Regions from separate parts of the Paenibacillus sp. FSL K6-2859 genome, predicted to be linked through region 2. Evidence: riboswitches for the same ligand, from Rfam matches in the RefSeq annotation. Region 2 holds a riboswitch; the other holds the start of a gene.

Region 1 (3,420 bases), 3.9 Mb from region 2:
TGTGATCGCAGTAAACACTCTCATAATTTCATTCGCACGGTTGGCAATACTGGATTGGTATGCCTCTCGTAAGTTGCCCATGAGATCGCGATATGTCTCAAAGGTTTCAGATATTTTAACCGCATTTTCATAAATGTCGCTAAAATATTTCTGCAGCTGATCATCAATCAGACGGAGGTCTTTTTTATTTAGGGTATTGATTACTTCTTTTTGTGGCCCCAGCATTTTCTTCAACCATAGAATTTCACTTCGCAGACCGATAATTTCACTGAGATGTGACTTCTTGGTATGCATGAGAATATCTTCTTCCAGCTTCTCAATCCGAGCTTCAATTCGGTCGCCGACGGAGAAATAGTTATCCACGACAAGGTCAATTAGTAAGTAAAGGAACATATCCGGTTCACTTACTTCTTGCTCCCAGAGCATAGGCTTCAGGATTCGTAGTTCATTGATCTTTTGCTTCGTGACAGTGATGATGTAATGTCTTCCAAGGAATACATTGAGCGCCCGTAGGAAAATTTCTTCATCGTCAAAGCGGATGCTATTTACAACTATAAAGTAGTGACTTTCGTATATTTCGATCTTCGGACGCTGATCCTCTTCGCTAAGGCAATCCTCAACAGCAAGATCATGTAGGTTGAATAAGGGCTGAAGCAGCTCCAAATCCTCAACATCGGCGTCAATCCAATAGAACCCTTCCGTTGGGGGTGTTAGTGTTTCATCAATTTCATCAATAGGTGTAAAAACCCCTGCATTCACCAGCCGGATTTTCATCTGATTTCACTCCTCCTATCCCCAGGTCTTCACTAGGGACTGCTAAATTAAGCACAGAGAAAAAAATCAGCTTGGCCGGGCGTTACAATCAATACATAGGGCCAAATGACGTTTCGAGGGCATGAAGAAGAACTGCTCCCGCCGCCGGCAAGCTGATGATTATCCTGTGTGGTTGCTCATTCTGTACACATATTTGCGAGCTCGGGTCGCCTTCCATTCTTCTTCTCACCTCTTCTTTTCGTTCAGGTATGAAATACTTGTCTAGTATAACAACGGAGTATGCCTCTTTCAAGCAAATTTATTGTGATTTTGAGGCTTCTTCAGCATTGTATGGACTTGACGAAAAGGAGGTTCATGATTTAAAGTGAATTTTAAAGTAATTTAATTGAATACAGCTAAATCTTATCAAGAGCAGGTGGAGGGACTAGCCCTATGAAACCCGGCAACCGGCGTGTAAACGCACGGTGCTAATTCTTGCGGAATTTCTGCAGACGTCTAATCGTCTTCAGGAATATTCTGGCAGATGAGAGAGGCGCATATGACTGTAGATATGACCTTTCTCGATTTCCGAGGAAGGTCTTTTTATTGTTCAGCAAGCCGCAGTGCGGCAAAACAACTAAATTCAGCTAAGGAGTGGAAAGACAATGCCAATTAAAATTCCCGACAGTTTACCGGCGAAAGAAGTACTATCCGGAGAAAATATTTTTGTGATGGACGAAAGTCAGGCTTTCCATCAGGATATCCGTCCACTACGGATTGCTATTCTGAACCTCATGCCGACTAAAGAGACGACAGAGACTCAATTGCTGCGTTTAATTGGAAATTCGCCACTACAAGTTGATGTTACTTTATTGCATCCGCGTTCCCATATTTCCAAGAATACTTCTGCGGAACATTTGAAGAGCTTTTACAAAACCTTTGACGAGATCAGCCACCGCCGTTTAGATGGTTTAATCGTTACAGGTGCTCCTGTAGAACAAATGGAGTTCGAGGAAGTATCGTATTGGGAAGAGCTGAAAGAGATTTTTGAATGGAGCAAGGACAATGTGACTTCAACTATGCATATTTGTTGGGCGGCACAGGCAGGCTTATATCATCATTTTGGTGTTCGTAAAGTGGCATTGCCTGAGAAATGTTTTGGCGTCTTCCCTCATACGATTAATCAAAATAACATTAAACTGTTGCGCGGCTTTGACGAGGTGTTCCATGTACCACACTCTCGTCATACCGATGTCTCCCGTGAAGATATTGAGAATAATCCAGATCTGCAGATTCTGGCGGAATCCGAAGAAGCTGGTATGTATCTAGTGGCTACAAACGACGGAAAACAAATATTTGTGACCGGACATTCCGAATATGATCCTCTATCCTTGAAATGGGAATATGACCGTGATGTGTCTAGAGGGATGGAGATGGCTTTGCCGAAACATTACTTCCCTAAAGATGATCCAGAACGTACACCTCCAGCAGTATGGCGTGCGCATGCCAATTTATTATTCTCTAACTGGCTCAATTACTATGTATATCAAGAAACGCCTTATGATATCGACCCGATTGTTTATTAATAATAACGCTACAATATAAATTAGGAGGCATTAATCATGGATGACAAACTTAGGATTGAAAGTAGACTGGCTCAAATAGGTTCTCAAGAAGATCCAGCCACTGGAGCAATTAATTTTCCAATTTATAATGCAACGGCATTTCGTCATCCAAAACTCGGTCAGAGCACAGGGTTTGATTATAGCCGCACCAAGAGTCCGACCCGTTCAGTACTTGAGAATGCAGCTGCGGAACTGGAATCTGGAGATGCAGGATTTGCTTGTAGCTCAGGGATGGCAGCGATACAAACGGTGCTTACCTTGTTCGCTCAAGGCGACCATTTGATCGTTTCGCTGGATCTTTACGGCGGTACCTATCGTTTGTTGGAACGGATTATGTCCAAGTTTGGAATCACTGCTTCTTATGTAGACACGAATGATTTGGATGCACTGGAAGCTTCACGTCGTCCAAATACGAAAGCTGTATTTATTGAAACGCCAACGAATCCACTTATGATGATCACGGATATTGAAGCTGTATGCACTTGGGCACGTCACCATGGGTTACTTAGCATTGTAGATAATACCCTGCTGACTCCATTCTTCCAACGGCCTATAGAATTAGGTGCGGATATTGTAGTTCATAGCGCTACTAAGTATTTGGGTGGTCATAATGATGTACTGGCAGGCCTAATTGTATCCAAGGGTGTAGAATTATCAGCTGAAATAGCTATTCTACATAACTCTATTGGAGCTGTACTTGGACCAACAGACAGTTATCAGTTGATGAGAGGCTTGAAGACATTGGCGCTGCGTATGGAGCGTCACGAGAGCAATGCACTAGCGATTGCTCGATACTTATTAGAGCATCCAGCGGTTGCGGAAGTGTTCCATCCAGGATTGCCGGATCATCCAGGACATGAAATCCAGAATCGCCAATCTTCAGGCAATACCGGTATTTTTTCTTTCAAATTAAAAGATGCCAGATACGTGGAGCCGCTTCTTCGTCATATTCGTCTGATTGCATTCGCAGAGAGCCTTGGCGGCGTAGAGTCACTTATGACTTATCCGGCTGTACAAACGCATGCTGATATTCCAGTGGAGA
Region 2 (3,420 bases):
CACCGTTTTCAGGTGCATTAGTGGCAGCCGAGTTAGAAGCATTATTGTTATTGCCGCAAGCAGCTAGCACCACAACCAATGTCAGACTAAAAAAAGTAAGTAGTAATTTTTTCATTTTAAATCCCCCTCTTATCCTTGGTATTTGTATGAATAAGGCTATATATAGACGTACCTTATTTCCGTGTAAAATGTCTTACTAGTCGATCACCGGCCATCTGTAGCAGTTGCACCAGTATGACCATTAAGACTACAGCGATAATCATAACTTCCTTCTCATAACGGTAATATCCATAACGGATCGCTAGATCACCTAGACCGCCGCCGCCTATCATCCCGGACATGGCCGTATAAGAGACCAGTGTAACCAGTGTGATCGTAACCCCGGCGAGCAGACCTGGACGAGCCTCTGGCAAAAGAACACGCATAACGATTTGATTCGTCGATGCCCCCATACCTTGTGCGGCTTCGATCACTCCGCGGTCTACCTCTCTTAGTGCCGTCTCTACCAGACGGGCAAAAAACGGAGCAGCACCAATCACAAGCGGTGGAATCGTGCCCAGTACACCAATGGCGGTACCAACAACGGCTTTACTAAAAGGAATCAATGCCACCATCAAAATGATAAATGGTACGGATCGTAGAATGTTTACAATGAATGATAAGACCGAGTAAGTTACTCTGATTACTATACTATTCGATCTTCCCCATAAATACAATAGAATTCCGAGTGGTAAACCAAGAATAATTGTGAATATTCCGGAAAATAGTAACATTTCCAAAGTAGCAACGGTAGCATCCATCATTTCTTGCCAGTTTAAATCTGCGAAATTCATTACGAAATCACCTCCACTTCAAGCCCTTGAGCGGTTAGTTCAGCTATCGTCACAGCAATCGCTTCAGCGGGTCCTTCGAACCGAACAATCATTTGCCCATAAGGTACGTCTTTAATCGTTGAGATGGTACCATGCAGAATGGCAAAGCTAACACCTGTCTCACGTACTACATTGGAAAGGGCAGAGCCGTAGGTCTTCTCTCCGAAAAAAGTAATTTTGACGGCCTGAGAGTTGTCCCCAGCAGCAGCGTCAAGCGCCGTACGAAGGGGGCCCTCATTCTGTGATTCACTGCGAATGAAATCGCGGGTGACCTCATGCTGCGGCTTCAGGAATACCTCCGTCACTTTACCCTGCTCAACGATACCACCACCATGAATGACCGCAACACGGTCGCAGATGCTCTGAATCACGTGCATTTCGTGAGTGATCAGCACAATGGTCAGATGGAATCGTTTATTAATATCGAGCAATAGCTTAAGAATAGAGTCTGTCGTTTGTGGGTCAAGCGCAGAGGTTGCCTCGTCACACAGCAGCACATCAGGGTCGCTGGCAAGTGCCCGTGCGATGCCGACCCGTTGCTTTTGCCCTCCTGATAATTGAGAGGGATACTTATCCTTGTGATCTTCAAGCCCCACTAGGGCAAGCAAGTCTTTTACTTTTGCATCAATACCTGTTCTCGAAACGCCTGTGAGTCGCAGAGGAAAAGCAATATTATCGTACACCGTCGCTGAAGATAGCAGATTGAAATGTTGAAAAATCATCCCAATTTTGCGCCGCTGTTCCTGCAGCTGAGCTTGGCTAAGACTGGTTAGCTCTACACCATCAACCCAAACCTCTCCTTCTGTCGGACGTTCCAACAGATTAATGCAACGGATCAATGTACTTTTCCCCGCGCCAGAATGGCCAATGACTCCGAATATTTCACCTTTTTCGATAGACAGATTCAATCCGGAAAGTGCTGTAGCCGCATGGCTGCCTTTTCCAAATACCTTTGTTATTCCTTTTAGATTAATCAACGCTCGTCGCCCCCTTTATATTTCACTTATTCCATACAAAAAAACCTCCGACGATCGATGCAGATCGCAAGAGGCTCTGTGTGTTTATTTAGACAATGCCTTCTCATCTGCCAACGACCACAAACCTTGCGTCATTGTAGGAATTAGCACCATGACATTTGTATATAACGCTAATCGCGTTGTATACAAATCGGTTGCCGGGCTTCATCGGGCCTATCCCTCCGCCACTCTCGATAAGATATAGAGTATGAAATTTTTATGTTTGAATTCGTACAGACTTTAATGCAAGCATAAGTATAGTAAGTTTCTTGTTTTTTGTCAAAAGGAAATATCTTGAACGCTTAGGATTGTATGCTCTTTGCCTTGCTGATTTCCTTACGCAGCTGTTCATTGCTGTAGCTGAATGCCGCGATTAATGTTTTACAGTTCATTTCAAGGGACTGCTTTAAATCCTCAAGATGGCTATCTAAATCCTCAAGCTGAATTTTGTCATGCAAGCCTTGATGTCGCTGCCATAAATCATCCTGCATTTCGGAATTCATATAATGAATTTCAGCATTTCTGCGCTTGCGTAGATTCTCCAGTGGATCACGATAAGAGTTCTTGATCTGTTCGAGTTGATCCGCTAACGCAGGATGCACATTCAATAACTGAAGTTGACGCAGCACTGTAAAATAAGAAAAATGCGTTTTTAATTTGGAGGTTTTGAGGTCATAAAAATGATTCAGCACCGTTCCAAGCTTGTCCAGAAGAGAGAATACACGAATAAATCCATCTTTATAAAAATAAACATAACGCGCATAATCGCCTTGTTCCACTGGTGACATATCGTCCATATAACCAGCGATTACCGATTTCCGGTAAAAAGCGGCCGCGAACCAGCTTTGCTCCAATTCATCCAGTGACGAGATCAGTCCACGTGTCCAAATCTCCAGCTTGCGGTATTCATGGTCATTATCCTCATGAGCGTTCATTTCCTTGCGCAGTAAGGCTGCAAATGTGGCCATGTTCTCCATCGCGTCAGCCAATACACCGCTGTTCTTTCGAGGCGGCTCTCCAAGTATAACCCGCAGCATAACCCAGTCCTCCTAAAGTTTTATCCAGCACCACGATATACCGATTTCCACTTTATTATTCCGCAGGTAAAGCGACTCTATCCACGGTGGGAACTTTCTACTAAGGGCGTTACAACGGTGTCATTGGATTTGCTCTATTTTTTTCAACAACAACATTTCTCGCGCGATTCAGCTGCCAGACTCTTACACTCATATAACATAGAACACCAAACAAACAGGCAATCAACAAAATATGAGCCAAGGCGGCAAATATGTACAATCTTTCATTATCAAGCGTGTAAACAACAGCAGCTCCACTAAACACCTGCATCAAGCATAGCAGAACAGCAGCTACGCCAAGAGCTCTTAGCTCTGGGTAATCCTTATGCTTCCAAAAGGCTAAATGACCAAGCACCGCAGTAAGTATAAATAAGATCAAAGCCGCAATCCGGTGTGTAAAAACAATACCTACTCCCCCGGAAAGCTCGGGAACCCATTCACCGTTACAGAGCGGCC

Evidence for each region. Region 2 has a riboswitch for S-adenosylmethionine ahead of MHB64_RS25910 (methionine ABC transporter ATP-binding protein). Riboswitches for the same ligand answer to the same signal wherever they lie in the genome.
Region 1: it holds a riboswitch for S-adenosylmethionine, as region 2 does, so the genes downstream of both, metA (homoserine O-acetyltransferase MetA) here and MHB64_RS25910 (methionine ABC transporter ATP-binding protein) in region 2, are expected to answer to the same signal.

Annotation. Positions count from the first base shown of each region.
Region 1 covers NZ_JBBOYU010000001.1:1,905,750-1,909,169, forward strand. The annotation lists gene corA (magnesium/cobalt transporter CorA) at 1-774, opposite strand, end outside; SAM riboswitch class I at 1,174-1,304, shown strand; gene metA (homoserine O-acetyltransferase MetA) at 1,419-2,339, shown strand; gene MHB64_RS08310 (aminotransferase class I/II-fold pyridoxal phosphate-dependent enzyme) at 2,376-3,420, shown strand, end outside.
Region 2 covers NZ_JBBOYU010000001.1:5,810,301-5,813,720, forward strand. The annotation lists gene MHB64_RS25900 (MetQ/NlpA family ABC transporter substrate-binding protein) at 1-115, opposite strand, end outside; gene MHB64_RS25905 (methionine ABC transporter permease) at 174-833, opposite strand; gene MHB64_RS25910 (methionine ABC transporter ATP-binding protein) at 833-1,849, opposite strand; SAM riboswitch class I at 1,950-2,089, opposite strand; gene MHB64_RS25915 (Cthe_2314 family HEPN domain-containing protein) at 2,191-2,925, opposite strand; gene MHB64_RS25920 (COX15/CtaA family protein) at 3,035-3,420, opposite strand, start outside.